DNA from 4 places in the Exiguobacterium sp. s161 genome. Region 3 is predicted to be linked to each of the others. Evidence: predicted binding sites of a transcription regulator. Region 3 holds the regulator's gene; each other region holds the start of a gene.

Region 1 (5,179 bases), on a different contig from region 3:
GACGTCAACGGTCTCTTAAGATCGATATAAGCGCTGATTTCCTTCATATGAAGGAAATCAGCGCTTTTCTTATCGCACAAACATATCACTACATTGACACGTAACCGATATAATGAAGGAAAAGCGATGAGGAAGTGAGCGTCATGCATATTCGTCCCGTAACGGAACACGACTTACCAGCGATTCTCGCCATCTATAACGAAGGCATTGAAGATCGGATCGCAACGCTTGAGACCGACCAAAAGGACTTATCCTTCATGACCCAGTGGTATGCGGAACGCACCGATCGATATGCCGGATATGTCGCTGAAGATGACACAGGTGTCCTCGGCTTCATTTCCCTCGATCCGTATAATCCGCGTCCTGTCTACGCATCCGTCGGTGAGATTTCGGTTTATATCACCCGGACACATCGTGGACAAGGGATTGGCACACGTTTGCTCGAAACGATTGAACAACATGCCCGTGATCATCAGATGCATAAGCTGATCCTCTTTACCTTCCCATTCAATAAAATCGGACAAAAACTCTATATCCGCTCCGGGTTCCGGATCGTCGGAACGTTTAAGGAGCAAGGACAGTTGAACGGCGAATATGTCGACGTCATGGCGATGGAGAAACGCTTGCGATAGGATTCATTGAATGCCAGACAGGGAATAGTCAATCCGATTCATTGAGAGAGGATGAACCTAATGGATATTCAACAAATTCGTAATGCAACACTCGTTGTCACGTATGCCAATCAAGTCTTACTGATTGATCCGTTCCTTGGCGAAAAAGGCAGCTTACCTCCCTTCGGTCAAACACCGAATGCCGTCGCCAATCCACTCGTCGACTTACCGGTCGATGTCAAGACACTGCTTGATCCTGACGCAATCTTCGTCACGCACCTGCATGCCGATCATTTCGACGATGCTGCAAAACAACTTCTACCCAAGCATTTGCCACTCTATGCGCAGCAAGAAGAAGACGCGCAACAAATTCGAGAAGCCGGCTTCACGAACGTTTCTTCCTTCGATTCCGGTGTAACGATCGGTGATATCCAAATCCATCGAACAGGTGGACAGCATGGTGTCGGTGAAATCGGCGAACGGATGGGACGTGTGTCTGGGCTCGTCCTCACCCATCCGGACGAACCGACACTTTATATCGCAGGTGATACGATCTGGTGCGACGAGGTCGCGCATGCAATCGAACAACATACACCCGATATCATCGTCGTCAACAGTGGTGCCGCTCAGTTCTTGACCGGAGAGCCGATCACGATGTCACAGCGTGATCTCCTTGCCGTACACGAAGCGGCGGCGGAAGCGACGATCATCGTCTCGCACCTCGAGTCCGTCAACCACTGTCTCTTGCGACGTGATATGATTGCTGACTTTTTAACTGCTTTCCATCTCTCTGCCCATTTCCTGATTCCGGAGGATGGCGAAACGATGTCATTTTAAGAACAGTAACTTTCATTAAAAAGAAGTCCTTGTTTCGAATATCCATCGAAACAAGGACTTCTTTTTGTTATGGGATGACGAGACCTAACAAACGAGCAAAGGCGACTGCTTGCTCTTCCGTAATGACAGCACCTGGTAAAAATCGCGGATCGATCGTAATACCAGAGAGCTCCGTCTGCCGGAGGTCGAGACCTTTTAACGGCGTTTCAATCCATTGACTATCCGTAAGCCGGACCGCTTCGAGTTTCCACTGGGTCGGTTTCACTTCGAAGAACTGTGCTTCTTTCATCGTCGTTTCGCTCCAGTGTTGGTGACGGACCGTACTGCGAATGAACTGTGCGTAATCCGCAAGTCCTTCCTGAATCGTCACATGGTCCAGCGTACAATCTTCGAACTGAACACCCGTCATCCGGCATCCGACGAAGGACACGCGGTGAAAACGAGTTTCTTGGAAGTGACATCCCGTTAAGTCACATTGCTCAAAACGGATATCTTCGAACGAACCACGGTCAAAGGTGAGATTCGCGAACGAGACATTTTGAAAACACACTTGATAGGCATCGATGCGTTCTGTCAGTTCACTCGGCATCGACTCTTTCTCATAACGCGCCCCTTTTAGATACAGGTCATCGATTTCGACTTGATCGAACGTCTCTGGTTGAAGCGTTTTCGGTAATTCTGGTAAACGGATAATGGTCTCTTTCAATGAAGGTTCCCCCTTTTTCTCTCCCTTAGTATATCAAACTCCTTTTATATGAGGGAAAATCGTTCAAATTCCCCTTTTTTCAACAGTTTTTATTTTGAGACACTTTGAGACCATGCTATAGTCAAAGAAAATCAAAATAAGAACATACGTTCTTTTATGTAAAGGAGTGATTCAAATGTTTTCTTCCGTCGTTTTACCACAAGATAAACGTATTTTTTGTGTCGACAGTGTGTCCTTCTACGCCAGTTGTGAATGCCAGTATCGCAATCTCCCTCCCTTGACGACACGCTTAGCGGTCGTCTCCGATTTAAAACGAAGCGGATCCGTCATTCTCGCTGCCACCCCTGCCTTAAAAGCACTAGGAATCAAGACAGCCGGTCGACTATATGAAATCGAGCAATTGCCATACGCTGTTCGTCGCACGATTCAACTTGTCGAACCACGCATGCTCGCTTATATGAAGACGTCAATACGTGTCCTTGATGTCCTGCACCAATTCGCCCCACCTGAAGCGATCCGCGTCTATTCGATTGACGAAAGCTTCATTGACATGACCGGAACCGATCGCCTATTTGGTTCCGACCTGCAAGCTGCCCTCAAAATTAAAGAAGCGATCCTGAAACAGACCGGCATCCACGTCCGGATCGGGATTGGTCCAAATAACGTCATCGCGAAACTGACCCTTGATTTAATCGGGAAAAAAGAAGGCATCGCGCGATGTGGATATGCCGACGTCGCACGACGTCTTCATGATTTTCCGATTCGGAAGATGTGGGGGGTCGGACACCGTATGGAACAACATCTGCAGATGATGGGGATTGAAACAATCGGTGATCTTGCAATGCGCCCTGTCGAAGAGTTGCACGAACGATTCGGTGTCATCGGTGCCGAACTATGGCACCACGCTTGGGGTCTTGACGCGTCACCGACACTTCTTGCGCCTCGTCATCTGTTCGAGAAAGCCCCTCAACGGACGATCGGACACGGTGTGACCTTAATGCAGGACTATTATCAGTTCGAACGCATTCGGAATGTGCTCAATGAACTCGTGCAGGATGTTGCCGCACGTTGTCGCTTTTCGAATCAAGTCGGCTGGACCGTTCACATCGGCGTCCGCTATTCTCGAAACGTCGTCCGAAGTGGTTTCTCCCGTCAAGTGCGGTTGCCTTATCCGACATCCGATGAACGAATCATTCTGCGTCACGTCTTACAATTATTCGAACCGAATTGGCTCGACGGAGAACCTGTTCGTTTTTTATCCGTCGCAGTGGGGCATTTGACTGCCGATCAAGGCACCTTACAGTTGTCTTTGTTCGAGGATAATGCGCGGCTCTGGAAACGACGACGGTTATTAAAAGCAATGGATGTCGTCAACCTCCGCTACGGAAAAGGAACGATTCGCCTCGCTGTCTCGTTTCTTGATACGAGTGTCGCCAAACGTCGTCTTCGTTTCGTCGGCGGTCATCCGGGAGGTGATCTTCATGACAGCGTATCGTGATCGAGGAAATTTAAAATGGATTCCTTTTCTCATGCCGGAACATTTGCAACTGTTGCGGGAATATTATGTCCAGATGCATCAGCTCGACTTGCCTGAAATTGATGAACAGTTGCAAGAATCATGGCACTTTCTGCTTCAAGAAGCTTTAATAGAAGGAAACGAACTTGAAATCACGTATTATAAGGAAAGTAGCTACGTGACGGTCGTCGGTTTCGTCGAACGACTAGAACCCGAACGTTCCGTTCTCTTTCTGCGCGGACGTGAAGTCATTGAAATTCCCTTCACACGAATCGTCCGGATCGAAAACGGGTAAGCTCTCATACAGATGGATGCTTTAAATCGTCCCCGGAAAGAAGGAATAGTCATGTTGGATTGGTTTACTTCCCTCCCCGTCGTCGTGCAAGCATTGCTTGCCGGAATGATGACGTGGGGGTTAACCGCACTTGGTGCGGCACTCGTCTTCGTCTTTACGACGATTGAAAAACGCGTCATGAACATGATGCTCGGTTTTGCCGCCGGCGTCATGATTGCCGCGTCGTTTTGGTCGCTGCTTGCTCCTGCGATCGAGTTCACGGAGCAGGATGGAGGAATCGCTTGGATTCCTGCCGCCATCGGTTTTCTCGCTGGTGGATTTTTCGTCCGTTTGCTTGACTTCGTCACACCGCATTTGCACTTATCTGCACCACTCGAGACGGCTGAAGGTCCTTCGACAGGACTCAAGAAAACGACGTTATTATTTCTTGCGATCACGTTGCATAATATTCCCGAAGGACTTGCGATTGGTGTCGCTTTTGGTGCCGCTGCCTTGAACATGGACGGTGCGACCGTCGCCGGTGCCTTGACGCTCGCACTCGGTATTGGGATACAAAACATGCCGGAGGGGGCTGCCCTATCGATTCCACTACGCGGTGAAGGAATGTCGCGCCGGCGCGCCTTCCATTACGGTCAATTGTCAGCAATCGTCGAACCGATTGCCGCGATGGTCGGAGCAGCCGCGGTCTTCTTCGTTCAACCGCTTCTACCGTATGCGTTATCGTTTGCTGCCGGAGCGATGATTTTCGTCGTCGTCGAAGAATTGATTCCGGAATCACAAGCAGAGAACGGATCCGATTTAGCAACGCTTGGTCTGATGGTCGGGTTTACGGTCATGATGATTCTCGATGTCGCACTCGGGTGATCTAAAAATATGCGATCATCTCCTCAAAAGAGGAAATGATCGCATATTTGTTCATGCACGTATCTTTAATAGACGCATCGCATTCAGGACCGCTAACATTGTCACACCGACATCAGCAAAGACGGCTTCCCACATCGTTGCGATTCCAAAGGCTCCAAGTAACAAAAAGATTGCTTTGATTCCAAGGGCAAAATAGATGTTTTGATAGACGATCTTTCGCGTCGTTCTGGCAACATCCATCGCATCGGCAAGCTGTTTCGGCTCATCGGTCATCAAAACGACATCCGCTGCTTCAATCGCCACATCACTCCCGATTCCGCCCATGGCGATTCCGACATCCGCCCGTGTCA
Region 2 (5,179 bases), on a different contig from region 3:
CGACAGGACCGCATCTGCATTTCGAATTGCATAAGGGAGAGTGGGCTGCCGGTCAACCGAATGCAGTCGACCCGGCACCGTACATCTTTTGACATCCCATAGAATACTGAAAAGATAGGGTAACCTATCTTTTTTTGCTATACTGAAAAAAATAATGCGTTTTTTAACGGAAGTGGGGAATCAAGCGTGAAAAAATCTACAACAGCAGTCATCGCGGTCAGTACCTTCGGGCTTGGTTTAGGGGCAGGTGCCGTCGGTATGTTAGCGGCGGGCGGAACGGATTCTGTCTCGACGTCATCGTCGTCTGCGAATGCGACGGGTGATTGGAAAAAAGTTGATCAGGTCCGTCAAATGATCGAACAGAACTATCTAGAGGACGTAACGGATAAAGAACTACTCGACGGTGCATTATCCGGTATGGCGGAAGTGCTTGACGATCCGTATTCCGTCTATATGGATGAGTCGGAGACAGCATCGTTCAATACGAATCTATCGTCTTCGTTCGAAGGAATCGGTGCGACGCTTGAACAAAAAGGCGAGTCGATTGTCATCGTCTCACCAATCAAAGGATCACCCGCTGAAAAAGCTGGCATCAAACCGGGTGACGTCATCTTAGAAATCGACGGCAAGTCGACGAAAGGGCAAAAGACGGATCAAGCCGTCAAGAAAATCCGTGGTGAAAAAGGAACGAATGTCGTCCTGACGATTCAACGCAGTGGACAAGACGCGATGGACATCACGATCAAACGGGATACGATTCCAATCGAGACGGTCTATACGTCGACCGAGGACGTCAACGGGAAGAAAATTGGTGTCTTGCAAGTGACACAGTTCTCAGAACCGACGGCTAAAGAGTTCGAGAAGGGGCTCGCGAAACTCGAGAGTGAGAACATCGATGGACTCGTCATCGACGTTCGCGGAAATCCGGGTGGTCTCTTAACAGCTGTCTCAAGCATGATTGCACCGTTCATTCCGAAGGACGTTCCGATTTATCAAGTCGAGAACAATAAGGGAGAGCGTCAGCAGGAATTCGGGAAGGCAGACGAGAAGAAACCATATAACATCGTCGTGCTCGAAGACGGCGGATCCGCGTCTGCGTCTGAGATTCTGGCAGCCGGTCTGAAGGAAGGTGCCGGGGCTGAGGTCGTTGGTACGAAATCGTTCGGTAAAGGCATCGTCCAAAGTGCGTACGATTTAAAGGACGGTAGTGATTTGAAGTTGACGACGAACAAATGGCTGACGCCGGACGGCAACTGGATTCACAAAAAAGGGGTCGAACCGACGATCGAAGTCAAGCAACCAGCATACTTCAACGTGACGAAGATCCTGACTGATCAGAAGTCACTTGCAGTTGGTGACTACGGTAAATCGGTCGAAAACGCTCACCTCGTCCTCGAAGCGATCGGTTTCGAGCCAAAAGGACAGGATGGGTATTTCGGTGACACGATGAAGCAAGCTGTCGAAGCTTTGCAAAAGGATGCGAAACTCGACGTCACTGGAAAAATCGATCAGCAGACAGCGGGTGAGATGGAGACACGTCTCCTGAAGAAACTCGAGGACGACAAAAATGACGTCCAGCGGAAAAAAGCACTCGAGGTCGCTGCTCAATAATAAGGAATGGAAAGAGGTCTGAATGCGCGTGGAATTACTCGATGAAATTGGTTGGACCGCGATTAGTCTCATCGCCAGTCCGACCTTGTGGTTAGCACTCCTTGTCAGTTGGGTCATCGGCATCCGGCGTGTCAAACGGGAACGCGGATTGTTCCGCTCCCGGACACACGGTAAACGAAGCGATGTCCTCGAAACACTTTTACCCGGGTTACTAATTGGTCTCGTCTTATCCGTCGCCAGTGGCTGGCTCGGATTGACGCTGACACCGCAATACGCTCTGTTGTTACTCGGACTCTCAAGCGTCTTGCTGTTGGTCGGGATTGTCCGCTTGAACGTACCGCTTTGGCCGATCGTCTTGCTTGGACTTGCCGGCTGGTTCCTAATGGATTCACGTCTTGATCCGGTTCGAGCGGTTGAGCCGAAAATGATTTTATTGCTTGCGACGTTAACGCTCGTCGCGGAATGTCTCCTCGTCTGGTGGCGCGGAAAGCGACGCCTGTCACCGTCACTCGTCGTCTCGAAGCGTGGTCGCTTCATCGGTGGGCTGTCAGCGAATAAACTTTGGCTATTGCCCTTGCTCGTCTTTGTTCCGGGCGACGTGCTTGAAGCTTGGTGGCCACGTTACAGCTTCCCAGAGCTCGTTCCGATCGTGCTTTGGTTACCGATCGGCTTCAGCTTCCTCTTTACGGGTAAGTTGCCGAAAGAATTGATGCGTCCGCTCGTTCAAGGACGTTTGATCACGAGTCTCGTCGCGATTCTATTGACGGTTCTTGCATACGTCACCGGACAAGCTGAATGGCTGTACGGGATCGTTTTGTTGCTCGTTCTGCATATCCTATTGCATCAGCGGGTCAAACGCTTGAACCGGGCACAGACACCATTGTTCCTCAATGGAACGCGTGGTGCCGTCATTCTTGGAACGCTACCTGATAAACCAGCTGCCGAGATGGGCTTGATTCCGGGTGAAGCGATCTATAAGGTCAATGGTGAGAAGGTCGATTCGGAAGCATCGTTCTACGAAGCCATCCAAAAACACAAACCGTATCTGCGTCTTGAAGTCATGAACCATAACGGTGACATCCGGTTTGCGCAACGTGCCTTCTATGAACAAGATCATCATGAACTTGGTATCCTGTTCGTCAACGAGCCGGTCCATGGTCGCACTAAAGTACGGTCTTTGCATTAAATTAGTACATCCCTGTCACGGAACAGCCGTGACGGGGATTTTTTTTGTGAGCAGAAAAATCGAGGATCAACACTCGAAGTAAAAAGAAACTTTTGCATTTTCGAAAAAAAGGGTAACTTCCTAAAAGGAGCACTTCATAATCGAATGTTTGTTCGTAAAGTGGTACAATAAAAATAGATTTTTTACGTGATGAGGGGGAAGCAAACGATGGATTTTGAACTCGTTTCACCATTTGAGCCAGGCGGTGATCAGCCGACGGCAATCGAAAAATTGGTGACTGGGCTAAAACAAGGCGAACGACATCAGACGTTGCTTGGGGCGACCGGTACCGGGAAGACGTTCACGGTCTCGAACGTCATCAAGGAAATCAAGAAACCGACACTCGTCCTTGCCCACAACAAAACACTAGCGGGACAACTCTACTCGGAGTTCAAGGAATTCTTCCCGAACAATGCGGTCGAATACTTCGTTAGTTTTTATGATTATTATCAACCGGAAGCGTATGTACCGTCGACGGATACGTTCATTGAGAAGGACTCTTCGATCAACGATGAGATTGATAAACTACGTCACTCGGCGACGTCCGCCCTGTTCGAACGGGAGGACGTCTTGATCGTTGCTTCTGTCTCGTGTATCTATGGTCTCGGTAACCCGGAAGAGTACAACAACCACGTCTTGTCACTGCGTGTCGGCAATGAGATGGGGCGAAACGAGATGCTCCGTCGTCTAATCGACATCCAGTATGAGCGTAACGACATCGACTTCCAGCGCGGACGGTTCCGCGTCCGCGGAGACGTCGTCGAAATCTTCCCGGCGTCACGCGATGAACAGTGTGTCCGGGTCGAGTTCTTCGGTGACGAGATCGAACGGATTCGTGATATGGATCCGCTGACAGGTGAGATCGTCGCGGACCGTGAGCACATCTCGATCTTCCCGGCGTCCCACTTCGTGACGGGGGATACCCGTCTGCAGAAGGCGATCGCGAACATCGAGAAGGAACTAGAGGTCCAGCTTGCGAAGTTGCGCGAAGACAATCAGTTGCTCGAAGCGCAACGGCTCGAACAACGGACGAACTACGACCTTGAGATGATGCGTGAGATGGGCTATTGCTCCGGAATCGAGAACTACTCGCGTCACTTGAACTTGATGCCGGAAGGGGCAACACCGTATACGTTGCTCGATTACTTCCCGAAAGACTTCTTACTCGTTGCCGATGAGTCACACGTCACGCTGCCGCAAATTCGCGGGATGTATAACGGGGACCAGGCGCGGAAACAAGTCCTCGTCGATCACGGCTTCCGTCTTCCGTCGGCAAAAGACAACCGTCCGTTACGATTCGAGGAGTTCGAGGAAAAAGTCAGTCAGGCGATCTATATCTCGGCGACACCAGGACCATATGAACTCGAACATTCGAAAGAGATGGTCGAGCAAATCATCCGTCCGACCGGTCTCGTTGATCCAACGATCGAGATTCATCCGATCACAGGACAAATCGATTACTTGATGGATAACATCCGTGACCGGGTCGCGAAGAACGAACGTGTTCTCGTGACGACACTGACGAAGAAGATGGCAGAAGATTTGACCGATTACTTGAAAGAGAATGGCGTCAAGGTCAACTACATGCACTCGGAGATCAAGACGCTGGAACGGATTGAAATCATCCGTGACTTGCGGCTGGGGAAATACGATGTCCTCGTCGGGATCAACTTATTACGAGAAGGACTCGATATTCCGGAAGTCTCACTCGTGACGATTCTTGATGCCGATAAGGAAGGTTTCCTCCGTTCGGACCGTTCGCTGATTCAAACGATTGGTCGGGCGGCGCGGAACTCGGAAGGACACGTCATCTTGTTTGCTGATAAAGTCACCGATTCGATGCAACGCGCAATCGATGAGACGGAACGCCGTCGCGCAATCCAGATGGCGTTCAACGAAGAACATGGCATCACGCCGCAGACGATCAAAAAAGACGTTCGTGGTGTCATCAGTACGACGATCGAGAGCGACGACACCGTCGAAAAACTCGAGAAGTTCAACAAACTCAAAAAACCGGAGCGCGAAACGTTGCTTGAACAGCTTGATCAAGAGATGCGTCAAGCGGCGAAAGACATGCAGTTCGAACGAGCTGCTGAGCTCCGCGATCTCATATTAGAATTGAAAGCAGGTGCCTAAGTTGGGAGAAAAGAAGAATCAGATTATCATCAAAGGCGCTCGCGTCAATAATCTACAAAACATCGATGTCGAAATTCCTCGCGATCAGCTCGTCGTCTTGACGGGCTTGTCCGGGTCAGGGAAATCGTCTCTTGCCTTCGACACGATTTACGCGGAAGGACAACGGCGTTATGTCGAAAGTTTATCTGCCTATGCCCGTCAGTTCCT
Region 3 (5,179 bases):
GAAGTGATACGGTACCGTTTTGTCGTAGACTTCACTCGACTGACGAACTTCTGGCAACATCGAAGCAGGAACACCGAGGATATCGAGTAACTCTTCATCCCATTTTTGTTCGTAGATGTTATACATCAATGTTCGTGAAGCGTTCGTGTAGTCCGTGATGTGCGTTTTTCCACCAGACAGTTTCCAAACGAGCCACGTATCGATCGTACCGAAGAGCAATTCACCGTTCTCTGCTTGCTCACGCGCACCTTCGACATTATCGAGGATCCATTTGACTTTCGTTCCAGAGAAGTAGGCATCAATCAGAAGTCCTGTTTTATCGCGGAACTTCTGGTTCAAACCTTGTTCTTTTAAATCGTCACAGATACCAGATGTTTGACGTGATTGCCAAACGAGCGCGTGATAAACGGGTTTGCCTGTTTCCTTGTTCCAGACGACAGTCGTTTCACGTTGGTTCGTGATGCCGATTCCGGCGATTTGCTCAGGTTTGATATCTGCTGTTCCGAGTGCTTCGGCCATGACAGCAAGAATCGAACCCCAGATTTCGTTTGCATCATGCTCGACCCAGCCTGGTTGTGGGAAGTACTGCTTGAATTCCCGTTGTGCCGAGTTGACGATTTTCCCATCGTGATCGAAGATGATCGCACGTGAGCTTGTCGTACCTTGGTCGAGTGCTAGGATATACTTGTTTTCCATTTCGAAATCCCCCTTGAGCGGTATGTGTTAGTGAGACGTGATCTTAGTAGATCAATTGATAGATGAACACGGCAAGCGCTCCACCGATGATCGGACCGACGACAGGAATCCATGAATAGCCCCAGTCAGATGAACCTTTATTCGGAATCGGTAGGATAGCGTGCGCGATACGCGGTCCAAGGTCACGAGCCGGATTGATGGCATACCCTGTTGTACCACCGAGCGAGAGACCGATGACGACGACGAGTAAACCGACGATGAGTGGTTTTAAGCCATCTCCGAACGTTGTTAAACCAAGTGCCAAGATACCGAAGACGAGAACAAATGTCCCGATGATCTCAGAAATCAAGTTCGACGGCGTATGACGAATCGCTGGACCTGTTGCGAACACACCGAGTTTTGCAGCTTGATCATCAGTCGCTTCAAAATGTTTCATGTAATGAAGCCAAACGAGAATGGCGCCGATGAAAGCTCCGACAAGTTGTCCGGCAATGTAGATCGGAACGTCTGCCCACGGTAGGTCAGAGTTCAAAGCAAGTGCGATTGTCAATGCGGGGTTCAAGTGTGCTCCACTTTCAGCAGCGACGAATGCTGCTGTCATGACGGCAAGACCCCAAGCGAATGTGATGACGATCCATCCGCTGTTTTCCGATTTCGTCTTTTTCAAGACGACACCGGCGACGACCCCATCCCCGAGCAGGATGAGAATCATCGTACCGATCATTTCTAGTACAAAGTTATTCATGCAAAAAACCTCCCTTTGGATTAAAGCAGATAATGGCCTTTCTACTTTAAATTACTCCGAATTGAGAACGTTTTCAATACATATAATTGAAATATAGGAATGGAAATTTTTTATTTTGATGTTTAAAGATACGAAAAAGTGGATAAGAAAACACCTCTTCCTGCCTGCGAACAAGCAAAAGAGGTGTTACCGACGACGTTTTTTTCTTTTTTTAGGTCGAAACCAACTGCTGGAATAATCTAGTAGGATATGAATCGTACTCGCCACCATGATACCGACGACGAATGCAGGCAGGGAAGCGAACCACGAATCAATCGTAGCAGAATCAAGAACCTGAAAATATAGACTTAAAAATAGTAGGGGAATCAGAATCGCAGCACTATAAAGAAGCCGGATGATATCTCCGATGATCAGTCCATGCGACCAGATCGAGCGGTGGGGCATGATTTTGACGTACGGCATCCAAAGGACTCGAAATGGTCCAAAGCGATAATACGGTTCTGACTTTAAATCGAGGTCGGGTGACAACCAAAGCGTACCGACAGCGATACCGATGGCGGTTGGTAACCAATCGGTTTGTTGCGTTGCGACCGAATACGCAACGTAACCCGTCAGTGCGACGGTATTGACGGTATCATGTACATTTCCTGAAGGCATGAAAAAAGACCAGTCGTAACTGGTCCCTCCGTCAATGAATCGTCCGATACACGCCGATTACCTTACCAAGAATGGAGACATTATCGAAATACATCGGATCCATCGAGTCATTTTCTGGTTGTAGACGTACCTGTTGATCTTCTAAGAAGAACCGTTTCACCGTCGCTTCGCTATCTTCGGTCATAGCTACGACGATTTCTCCGTTTTCTGCTGTGTTTTGCTGGCGCACGATGACACGATCGCCGTCAAGAATACCTGCGTTAATCATCGATTCACCATCGATCGTCAACATGAAGACCGTCTCATTTCCTACATAATGTGCAGGGAGCGGGAACTGTTCTTCGATGTTTTCAATCGCTGTAATCGGAAGACCCGCTGTGACTTTCCCGATGACGGGAACATGGACGATGGCTTCCGTGATTTCTTCAGGCTTATCAAGCAATATCTCAATCGCACGTGGTTTCGTCGGGTCACGGCGAATCATTCCCCGTTTCTCGAGTCGATCCAAATGACCGTGTACCGTCGAGCTAGACGCGAGTCCGACTGCTTCTCCGATTTCACGAACTGATGGTGGATACCCCTTCAGTTTCACTTCAGAGACGATGTAGTCGAGAATCTCTTGTTGGCGCTTAGACATTTTCCGCATACGAATTGCCACCTCTTTCTGGATTGAAGTTTGAAATGTAAGAATATATGTTTCTAGATTCACTATAACATAGAACAAATGAGCGTACAAACAATTGTTCGACATTTTGTGTTGACCGAACACGGGTTCTATGTTTATTATGAGTTATGCGAACAATTGTTCCGCGAACATTTATTCTAACTCATTCATTTCATATTTGGAGGGATTCATGATGATTCATACGATTCGTACTCATGCTTTTTCAATTCTCTTCTATGCATTAAGTATTGCCTTCGTGATCTTTTTACTCACACCACGCCCGGATGAAAAAGTGGCGCAACTGATGACAGCTTCCGTTACGGTCGATGAGAACGCTACAGTCGAACAAATCGCTGAAGTCTATAATGATGGTTCGATGTCAGATGAAGAGTACGTCAACTGGTTGATTAAAAATAATGATGTTGAAACAAAACACGTCATCTCAAAAAGCAAAATCGTTGTACCAATCGCACAACAATGACAAAATGGAAAAGTTGTGAAAGAACGAACAGGGATGTGAGGTACGATGAAGGTCGTGATTTATTGTCGGGTGTCGACCGAAAAAGAAGCACAAGATAGTTCGATTGAACGCCAACGGATGGAACTTTCGAAGGTCGCGTCTCAAAAGGGTTTTGATGTCGTGGACGTCGTCTCTGAAAAAGAGAGTGGCTATGACGTCGATCGGGAAGGGATGCTGACGGTTCTTGATCATGTGACACGTGACGCGGTAGATGCGGTCCTCGTGACGGATGATACACGGATTGGTCGTGGGAATGCGAAAATCGCTATTTTGCACACGTTTAAGAAGCACGGTGTTCGGTTGATGACGCTTGATTCCGATGGAGAATACCAGCTTGCAGATGCAGAAGCAATGGTCCTTGAGATCGTCTCACTCGTGGAAGAATATCAACGGAAACTGCATAACGCAAAAATCGCGCGCGGCATGCGGCGAGCTGTTGAACAAGGCTTTCGACCGGAACGAAATCTCAATCGCCAAGGAGAGAACGCTGGGCGTAGTCGAAAGGACGTACCGATCGAAGAAATCGTACGTCTTCGAGAACTCGGACTGACGTTTTCAGATATCGCCATTACGCTTCGCGGGATGGGACATGATATCTCAAAGGCAACAGTCAATCGTCGATATCTTGAATACCGCGAATTGACACCTAGCCCGGAATGAGAAGCAAGTAACCCGTCGACTGACGCGGTTAACTTGCTTTTTTTAGTAAGCTCTTTTACAGTAAGAATACAATTGAACAACTCAAGTTTGAGTCATAGAGAAAGAGGGATTTCATGTTATCACAAGAACAATTAGATCGAATCAATGCATTGGCGAATAAATCAAAAGTCGAGCCGTTATCGGAAGCAGAAACAGCAGAACAAAAAGAGTTACGTGCAGCGTATCTCGCAGCATTCCGTGGATCGTTCAAAAACCAACTCATGGGCATGAAGATCGTTGATGAAGAGGGCACAGACGTAACACCTGAGAAATTAAAACAAGCACAAGAAGAAGAACGGAATAAACAATAATCGTTTGTTCCTTCTATAGAAGAAAGAGGTTTCGCGTTAAGCGGACCTCTTTTTTGTTTAGCGCTGTTAGATGAGGAAACATTGCACGATAGCAATACATCTTAATAACGATCTTTCATCAATTCATGCATCCTGTATGAGTCGATAGAACGGCTATAGATAGCGCATTCATTTTAATGTGACATACTATTTAGAAAAGTTGTATCACATTTAAGAGTGTGCTAAAATGAGTAGGAATTTGTGAAAAAGAGAGAGGATGATTGTTTTGACGAACATGACGACAGTAGAACAATTAGCAATTAATACGATTCGTACCTTATCGATTGATGCCGTACAAAAGGCGAATTCGGGTCACCCAGGTATGCCAATGGGAGCAGCGCCGATGGCATTCTCGCTTTGGGCGGATCATATGAACCACAACCCTAAAAATCCAGAATGGTTCAACCGCGACCGTTTTGTACTTTCAGCTGGACACGGTTCGATGCTTCTCTACTCACTCCTCCACCTATCGGGATATGATCTATCAATGGATGATCTTAAATCATTCCGTCAATGGGGATCAAAAACACCAGGTCACCCGGAATACCGTCACACGGCTGGTGTAGATGCGACAACAGGTCCACTTGGTCAAGGGATTGCAATGGCAGTTGGTATGGCGATGGCAGAACGTCATCTTGAAGCAAAATACAACCGTGACGATCTCAACGTCGTCGATCACTTCACATACGGAATTTGTGGAGATGGAGACTTAATGGAAGGTGTCTCAGCTGAGGCGGCTTCACTCGCAGGTCACCTTGGTCTTGGTAAATTGGTCGTATTGTACGATTCAAACGATATCTCACTTGACGGCGATCTCGATAAATCATTCTCTGAAAACGTCCAGAAGC
Region 4 (5,179 bases), on a different contig from region 3:
TGGAAACCTCGATTTCGCACATCCAGCGCGTTGCTGAAGAGACGACGATCGAGACGACACTGGGTACCGTGGAACACCAACGCCAGATCGTCGCAGATGTTCAGTCGAATATGCAAGAACATCTACAGTCGGTTCAACAGTTGATGTTGGAGCTCTCATCCTACAGCCAGGTGCTCGGGGAACAGATGCAACACCACGTCACCCAGCAGTCGGAACTGAAGACACATAGTGTGGTACTCGAGTCGCGCATCAGTTCGTTGCAACAGACCGTTCGTGCCGGCGAACAATAGTCTTAAATCAAAGGAGCGCCTACCATCTCTGGTAAACGCTCCTTTATTCTGGGCTCAGCCGATATAACGTGCTTCCTTCTTATCGATAATGTTGCGAATCCGGTTCTCCGTCACCTGATACTGCTCTGCCAATTGACGAATTGTTTTCCCTTTTTCGTACTGCACGCGAATCGTTCGAATCTGAAACGGTGATAGCGTCACATATTGATTTAACAAGAGATCAAACTCACCAAGTAGTTCGTTATACTGCTGATCGATTGAAGGCAGAATTTCTAAGTTCGACAACTGATCGTCAGCCCGTTTACCATTGCGCCGGACGAGTTGCGCTTCTGTGACGTCTGTCGCCAGAAAGGCTTTTGCGACAAGCAATCCGACTTGCATCCGCTCTCCTCGACCACTTTGATAGAGCGTGACTTTGCGGTATCCTTCCCGATTGAGCCGTGGACGGAGCAAGACACCTTTTCGGCGTTGCTGGACACCGCGACACGTCACGATCGTTCGGTCGAGCGATCTTACGCGACCTAGCGATGAGACTTCATATATACCTACATAGCCGATGACGGCTTTCCATTGTTCTTGCATGATTGTCCTCCTTCAGACAAGGACACGACGGGACTTCATACTTGAATTATATCAAATTACGAACAAACGTTCTAGTGATGTCACTCGTCGGAATGTGCTATTCTTAGCAGAAAAAGGAAATGAGGTTCGTCCATGAAATTTGTCTTGTTACTTGGTCCGCAAGCGGTCGGAAAGATGACGATCGGTCAGGAAATCGAACGGTTGACAGAGATGAAAGTCTTCCATAATCACCAGACGATCGACCTGTTATTGCCTTATTTTGATTTCTCAGAACCCGCACACCATCGCTTAAAGGATACGATCCGCCGCGAAATGTTCAAGGAAATGGCGAACAGTTCGCTTGAAGGTGTCCTGTTTACATTTCTCTGTCTATTCGGCGTCGAAGGCGGCGGTCTTGAGTTCATCGAAGAGACAGTCGAATTATTCGAACAAGCAGGTGCTGACGTCTATATCGTGGAACTGGATGCGCCGGTCGCAACACGCCTGCATCGGAACACGACGGAAAACCGATTGACGCATAAAGTAACGAAGCGCGATCTCGCTGCTTCTGAACAGGACTTACGCGAGACGGCAGACGGATATCGGACACGCTCGCTGCCAGGCGAACTACCGGACGTCAACTATGTCTTCCTTGATACGGAACAACTAAGTGCACGTGAAAGTGCTGAAGCGATTTGCGATCATTTCAACTGGTCCAAAACAACGGTCTAATCACTAAAGCCCCGTCCTGCTCAAGCAGGCGGGGCTTTAGTGATGGAGTTCGCGTGCATATCGATTCGCTTGCAACTGAAATCCGTTTCGACGCCAGACCGTCTCACTGCCTGCCTCGCCGTAGATACGCGTCAGTAATAACGTCCGCGCGAGATACGATAGAATCGATGTCAATGCTTCCCTGATGTACCCGCGCTGATCGTCCTCATCCGTCGTCGTGTAACGTAAGTTTCCGGTCGATCCATTCCATGTGAAGGTAATCGTCCCGACGATCGTTTTCTCACGTAACGCATGCAGTGTCCACTTACAACCCGATTCGTCATCCGTTGCTTCGACAAACAGTCGTGACGTCGTAAAATCCGGATGTCGTCCCTGCATTCAGCTCTCCTCCTCGACCTCAAACGTTGCTGTCGCATAAGTCTCTCCGTTAATCAAAATCATTAATGTATGTGTCCCGGGATAATGGACACGCGTCGTCATGTTCCGAAACGATTGGCGTCGTTCGACTTGTAAGACACCTTTGACTGCTCGCTCCCGCAGTTGAAACACTTTTCGACTTGTTCCGCGTTGTTTGACATAATCGATTGCATATTCAAGACGCAGACGTTGTTCAACGGAACTATGCACTTGAAACGAAAACTGTAGCTCTTGACCAATCGTCACCGGTGAGACGACTAAATCCGTCACCTCTACCTCACCTTGTGTGACGTGTCCGAACAACTGTAACACTTCTGGATTTCCGCGCTTCAGTAACGTCCGCGAAGCATGGCGTAAAATCCAGTCCGTGTTCGGATCTGTTCCTAAGTGACGTTCGATTCGCTCGATCAAGTATTCCGGATGTGTCTTTGAAATATCATTCAAATGATTGGCGACACTTTTTCGGACGTAGAGGGACGGATCCTGTAGTAAGGCGTCAAGAATCGGTAATGCCGGACGCGGATCAGCAATCAGACGCGGGATCGCTTGTCCCCATGGTAAACGCGGTCGTGTCCCTTCGGACGCTAAACGACGGACGTGTTCATCGTCTGATCTTGTCCATTGGAGTGCCTGCTCCAGATAACGTTCTTGATCAGCAAGTAGAAAACGGCGAACGGCGAACTCTGACGTCGAATGCGGCGTCAACTTGGCGAGTGTCGCTAACGCAAGCGTCCAGTCGGCGAGTGTTGCCGTCCGTTCGACATACTCTGGAAAAACAATTCCCGGTAGACCGGTAAACTGCGGTGCAAGCCGCTCTAGCTCCGGCACCGAGTCCGGAAACGGTGACAAAATCGTCTCTAGTGTCTCAGCCACACGACGGACACGTTGTTTAAACGCGAGTTCTTCCCAGTCCCCCTGTTCGACCCGTATTCGAAAATCTGGTACGTCGACCGCTGCTCCTAAACGGTCGAGCCAACTCGGTGAAAACACATCTTTAATCAAACTCATCCTTCATCCAGTCCCCTCTGTGTGCGCTCCAGTTTGAGCAATGTTTCCTTGCGTGCGAGTCCACCCGCGTATCCACCTAAATCCCCATTCGTCCGAATGACCCGATGGCACGGAATGACGATTGCCAGTTGGTTCGCTCCGTTTGCCCGTGCGACGGCACGAACAGCGGTCGGCTGACCGATCCGGATCGCCAGTTCTTGGTACGAGATCGTCTCCCCACTCGGAATCCGTTCGAGTTCTTCCCAGACGCGGCGTTGAAATGGTGTTCCGTACCGCATCAGTGGCGTCTGAAACGATACCGGCTCTCCTTTGAAGTAACGACGGAGCTCCGCTTCGATCTGTCCAAAGACCGGTGATTCCCCGGGAACGATGACAGCGCGTGCTTTTAAACGTAATTGTTCGATTTCCCGCTCCAGTCCACGTCGGTCGACGAACTCGAGCAGATGTAAGAGTTGATCGTCGGCAATCGCCAGCATCGAACCGAGTGGTGTATCAAGCCATTTCGCGCGTAAGACCTGCCCGTCAAAGCGCGATGGTGCTTGTCCGAGAATCCGTGCCGATGCCTCACGAAAACCACTACTCGATTCATAACCTCCAGCTAACTGTCCTTCGATGATCGGCTTACCGGTCCGGATCTCCTTCATCGCAAGCCCCATCCGTCGTGCCCGAGCATACGCGACGAACGTCATCCCGAAACGCTTCTTGAACTGACGGCGTGCCGTTGATTCGTCGAGACCAAGTGCTCGGAAATCGGCTTCCTTGAATCGTTTGTCTGGTTCTGCCTCGACCGCTTCGATCAAGCGTTGAATCGTACCATGATCTCCGGGATAAGCAAGCGGATGACAACGACGGCACGGTCGATAAGAGGCAAGTAATGCCTCTTGCGCCGTCTCAAAAAACTCACAGTTCTCCGCTTTCGGTTTTCGTGCCGGACACGTCGGACGGCAAAAGATGCCGGTCGTCTTGACGCCGACGAAAAACGTCCCTTCGTACGTCGCGTCCCGGCGAACGAGCGCTTCATAATACGTGTGATGTTCCATCGCCTTCCCCTCCTTTGTCCTTAGTATACCGGCTTGTCCGGTCATCATGTCGCCGAAAATCAGGCATTGATATGTTTAAGATTCACTTAAGAAACATCGTCCTGTTTTCGAAAGGGACGACGTGCATACTACATGATATACTCAACGGAAAGTAGGGTTTTCATGTTTGATTTCTTAAAAGAAGCACTTCACGCACCACTCCGTGTCGGAGCCGTCGCACCGAGCAGTCCACGCCTGGCTGAGATGATGGCACGACGCGCCGTCGCCGATCGTCCGCGTCAGATTCTTGAAGTCGGAGCAGGTGACGGGGCAATCACAAAAGCTTTACTGGCCGCTCGTTCACCGGAGACACATCTCTTGATTTGTGAACGGAGCGAAACGTTCCGCCCGGCACTCGAGCAGTTGCTGGCTCAGGAAACGAATGTCACCCTCTTCATTGGTGACGTTCAAGGATTATCCGATTCATGGAGCGGACAGATCGACGTCATCGTCAGTGGTCTCCCGTTCGCCTCGTTCCCGGCAGCGTTACGGCATGATTTATTGGCACAGTTCCAAACGTTACTACGACCAGGCGGTCACTTCATCGCCTTTCAATACACCCGGTTTCAGTTCAAGATGTTCCGGGACTATTTTCAAGAACACAGTTATTCGCACACGCTCTACAATCTGCCCCCGGCTTATGTTTTCGAGGGGGTGCAACAGGAGGAATCTACACATGCCCACGCTCTTGATCGTTGACGATGAAGCCGACATCCGTCAATTGCTTCGACTCTATTTAACCAATGAAGGGTACGAGATCATCGAAGCCGAAAATGGTGAGGAAGCGTTAGCAACTCTTGCAACGCGTCCAGTTGATGCGATGTTACTCGACGTGATGATGCCCGTTCGCAATGGCTTCTCGACCGTTCAAGCTGCGCGCGCTGCCGGTCACACGTTACCCGTCTTGATGCTGACAGCGAAACGCGAAGACATGGATAAAATTCAAGGTTTGACCTTCGGGGCGGACGATTACATCGGTAAACCGTTCAATCCGCTTGAAGTCGTCGCCCGCGTCAAGGCGCTGTTACGCCGCGTCAGTCAGTATCATGTCCCGACTACTGCTTCAGCGATTCAGGTCGGTCCGTTCACACT

The links. Region 3 encodes LexA, which represses DNA repair genes until DNA is damaged. Its sites were predicted from a motif close to CGAACATATGTTCG; they were not measured.
Positions count from the first base shown of each region.
Region 1: a site for LexA is predicted at 2,294-2,307, ahead of KNQ14_RS13760 (Y-family DNA polymerase). Genes of this name have one in related genera too.
Region 2: a site for LexA is predicted at 2,939-2,952, ahead of uvrB (excinuclease ABC subunit UvrB). Genes of this name have one in related genera too.
Region 4: a site for LexA is predicted at 932-945, ahead of KNQ14_RS14410 (NUMOD4 domain-containing protein). Genes of this name have one in related genera too.

Region 1 is NZ_JACSNH010000006.1:26,668-31,846, forward strand. Features, by position in the region: gene KNQ14_RS13740 (1,2-dihydroxy-3-keto-5-methylthiopentene dioxygenase) at 1-19, shown strand, start outside; gene KNQ14_RS13745 (arsinothricin resistance N-acetyltransferase ArsN1 family A) at 144-632, shown strand; gene KNQ14_RS13750 (MBL fold metallo-hydrolase) at 693-1,448, shown strand; gene KNQ14_RS13755 (pentapeptide repeat-containing protein) at 1,516-2,154, opposite strand; gene KNQ14_RS13760 (Y-family DNA polymerase) at 2,330-3,652, shown strand; gene KNQ14_RS13765 (YolD-like family protein) at 3,636-3,965, shown strand; gene KNQ14_RS13770 (ZIP family metal transporter) at 4,017-4,829, shown strand; gene KNQ14_RS13775 (heavy metal translocating P-type ATPase) at 4,881-5,179, opposite strand, start outside.
Region 2 is NZ_JACSNH010000001.1:410,777-415,955, forward strand. Features, by position in the region: gene KNQ14_RS01900 (M23 family metallopeptidase) at 1-92, shown strand, start outside; gene KNQ14_RS01905 (S41 family peptidase) at 187-1,611, shown strand; gene KNQ14_RS01910 (PDZ domain-containing protein) at 1,634-2,797, shown strand; gene uvrB (excinuclease ABC subunit UvrB) at 3,005-4,972, shown strand; gene uvrA (excinuclease ABC subunit UvrA) at 4,974-5,179, shown strand, end outside.
Region 3 is NZ_JACSNH010000002.1:278,721-283,899, reverse strand. Features, by position in the region: gene glpK (glycerol kinase GlpK) at 1-696, opposite strand, end outside; gene KNQ14_RS09000 (MIP/aquaporin family protein) at 740-1,441, opposite strand; gene KNQ14_RS08995 (metal-binding protein) at 1,628-2,098, opposite strand; gene lexA (transcriptional repressor LexA) at 2,130-2,744, opposite strand; gene yneA (cell division suppressor protein YneA) at 2,956-3,243, shown strand; gene KNQ14_RS08980 (YneB family resolvase-like protein) at 3,289-3,942, shown strand; gene KNQ14_RS08975 (DUF896 domain-containing protein) at 4,056-4,292, shown strand; gene tkt (transketolase) at 4,567-5,179, shown strand, end outside.
Region 4 is NZ_JACSNH010000007.1:171-5,349, forward strand. Features, by position in the region: gene KNQ14_RS14405 (hypothetical protein) at 1-290, shown strand, start outside; gene KNQ14_RS14410 (NUMOD4 domain-containing protein) at 345-872, opposite strand; gene KNQ14_RS14415 (AAA family ATPase) at 1,005-1,583, shown strand; gene KNQ14_RS14420 (GNAT family N-acetyltransferase) at 1,620-1,961, opposite strand; gene KNQ14_RS14425 (DNA alkylation repair protein) at 1,962-3,008, opposite strand; gene KNQ14_RS14430 (bifunctional transcriptional activator/DNA repair enzyme AdaA) at 3,005-4,048, opposite strand; gene KNQ14_RS14435 (class I SAM-dependent methyltransferase) at 4,211-4,786, shown strand; gene KNQ14_RS14440 (response regulator transcription factor) at 4,764-5,179, shown strand, end outside.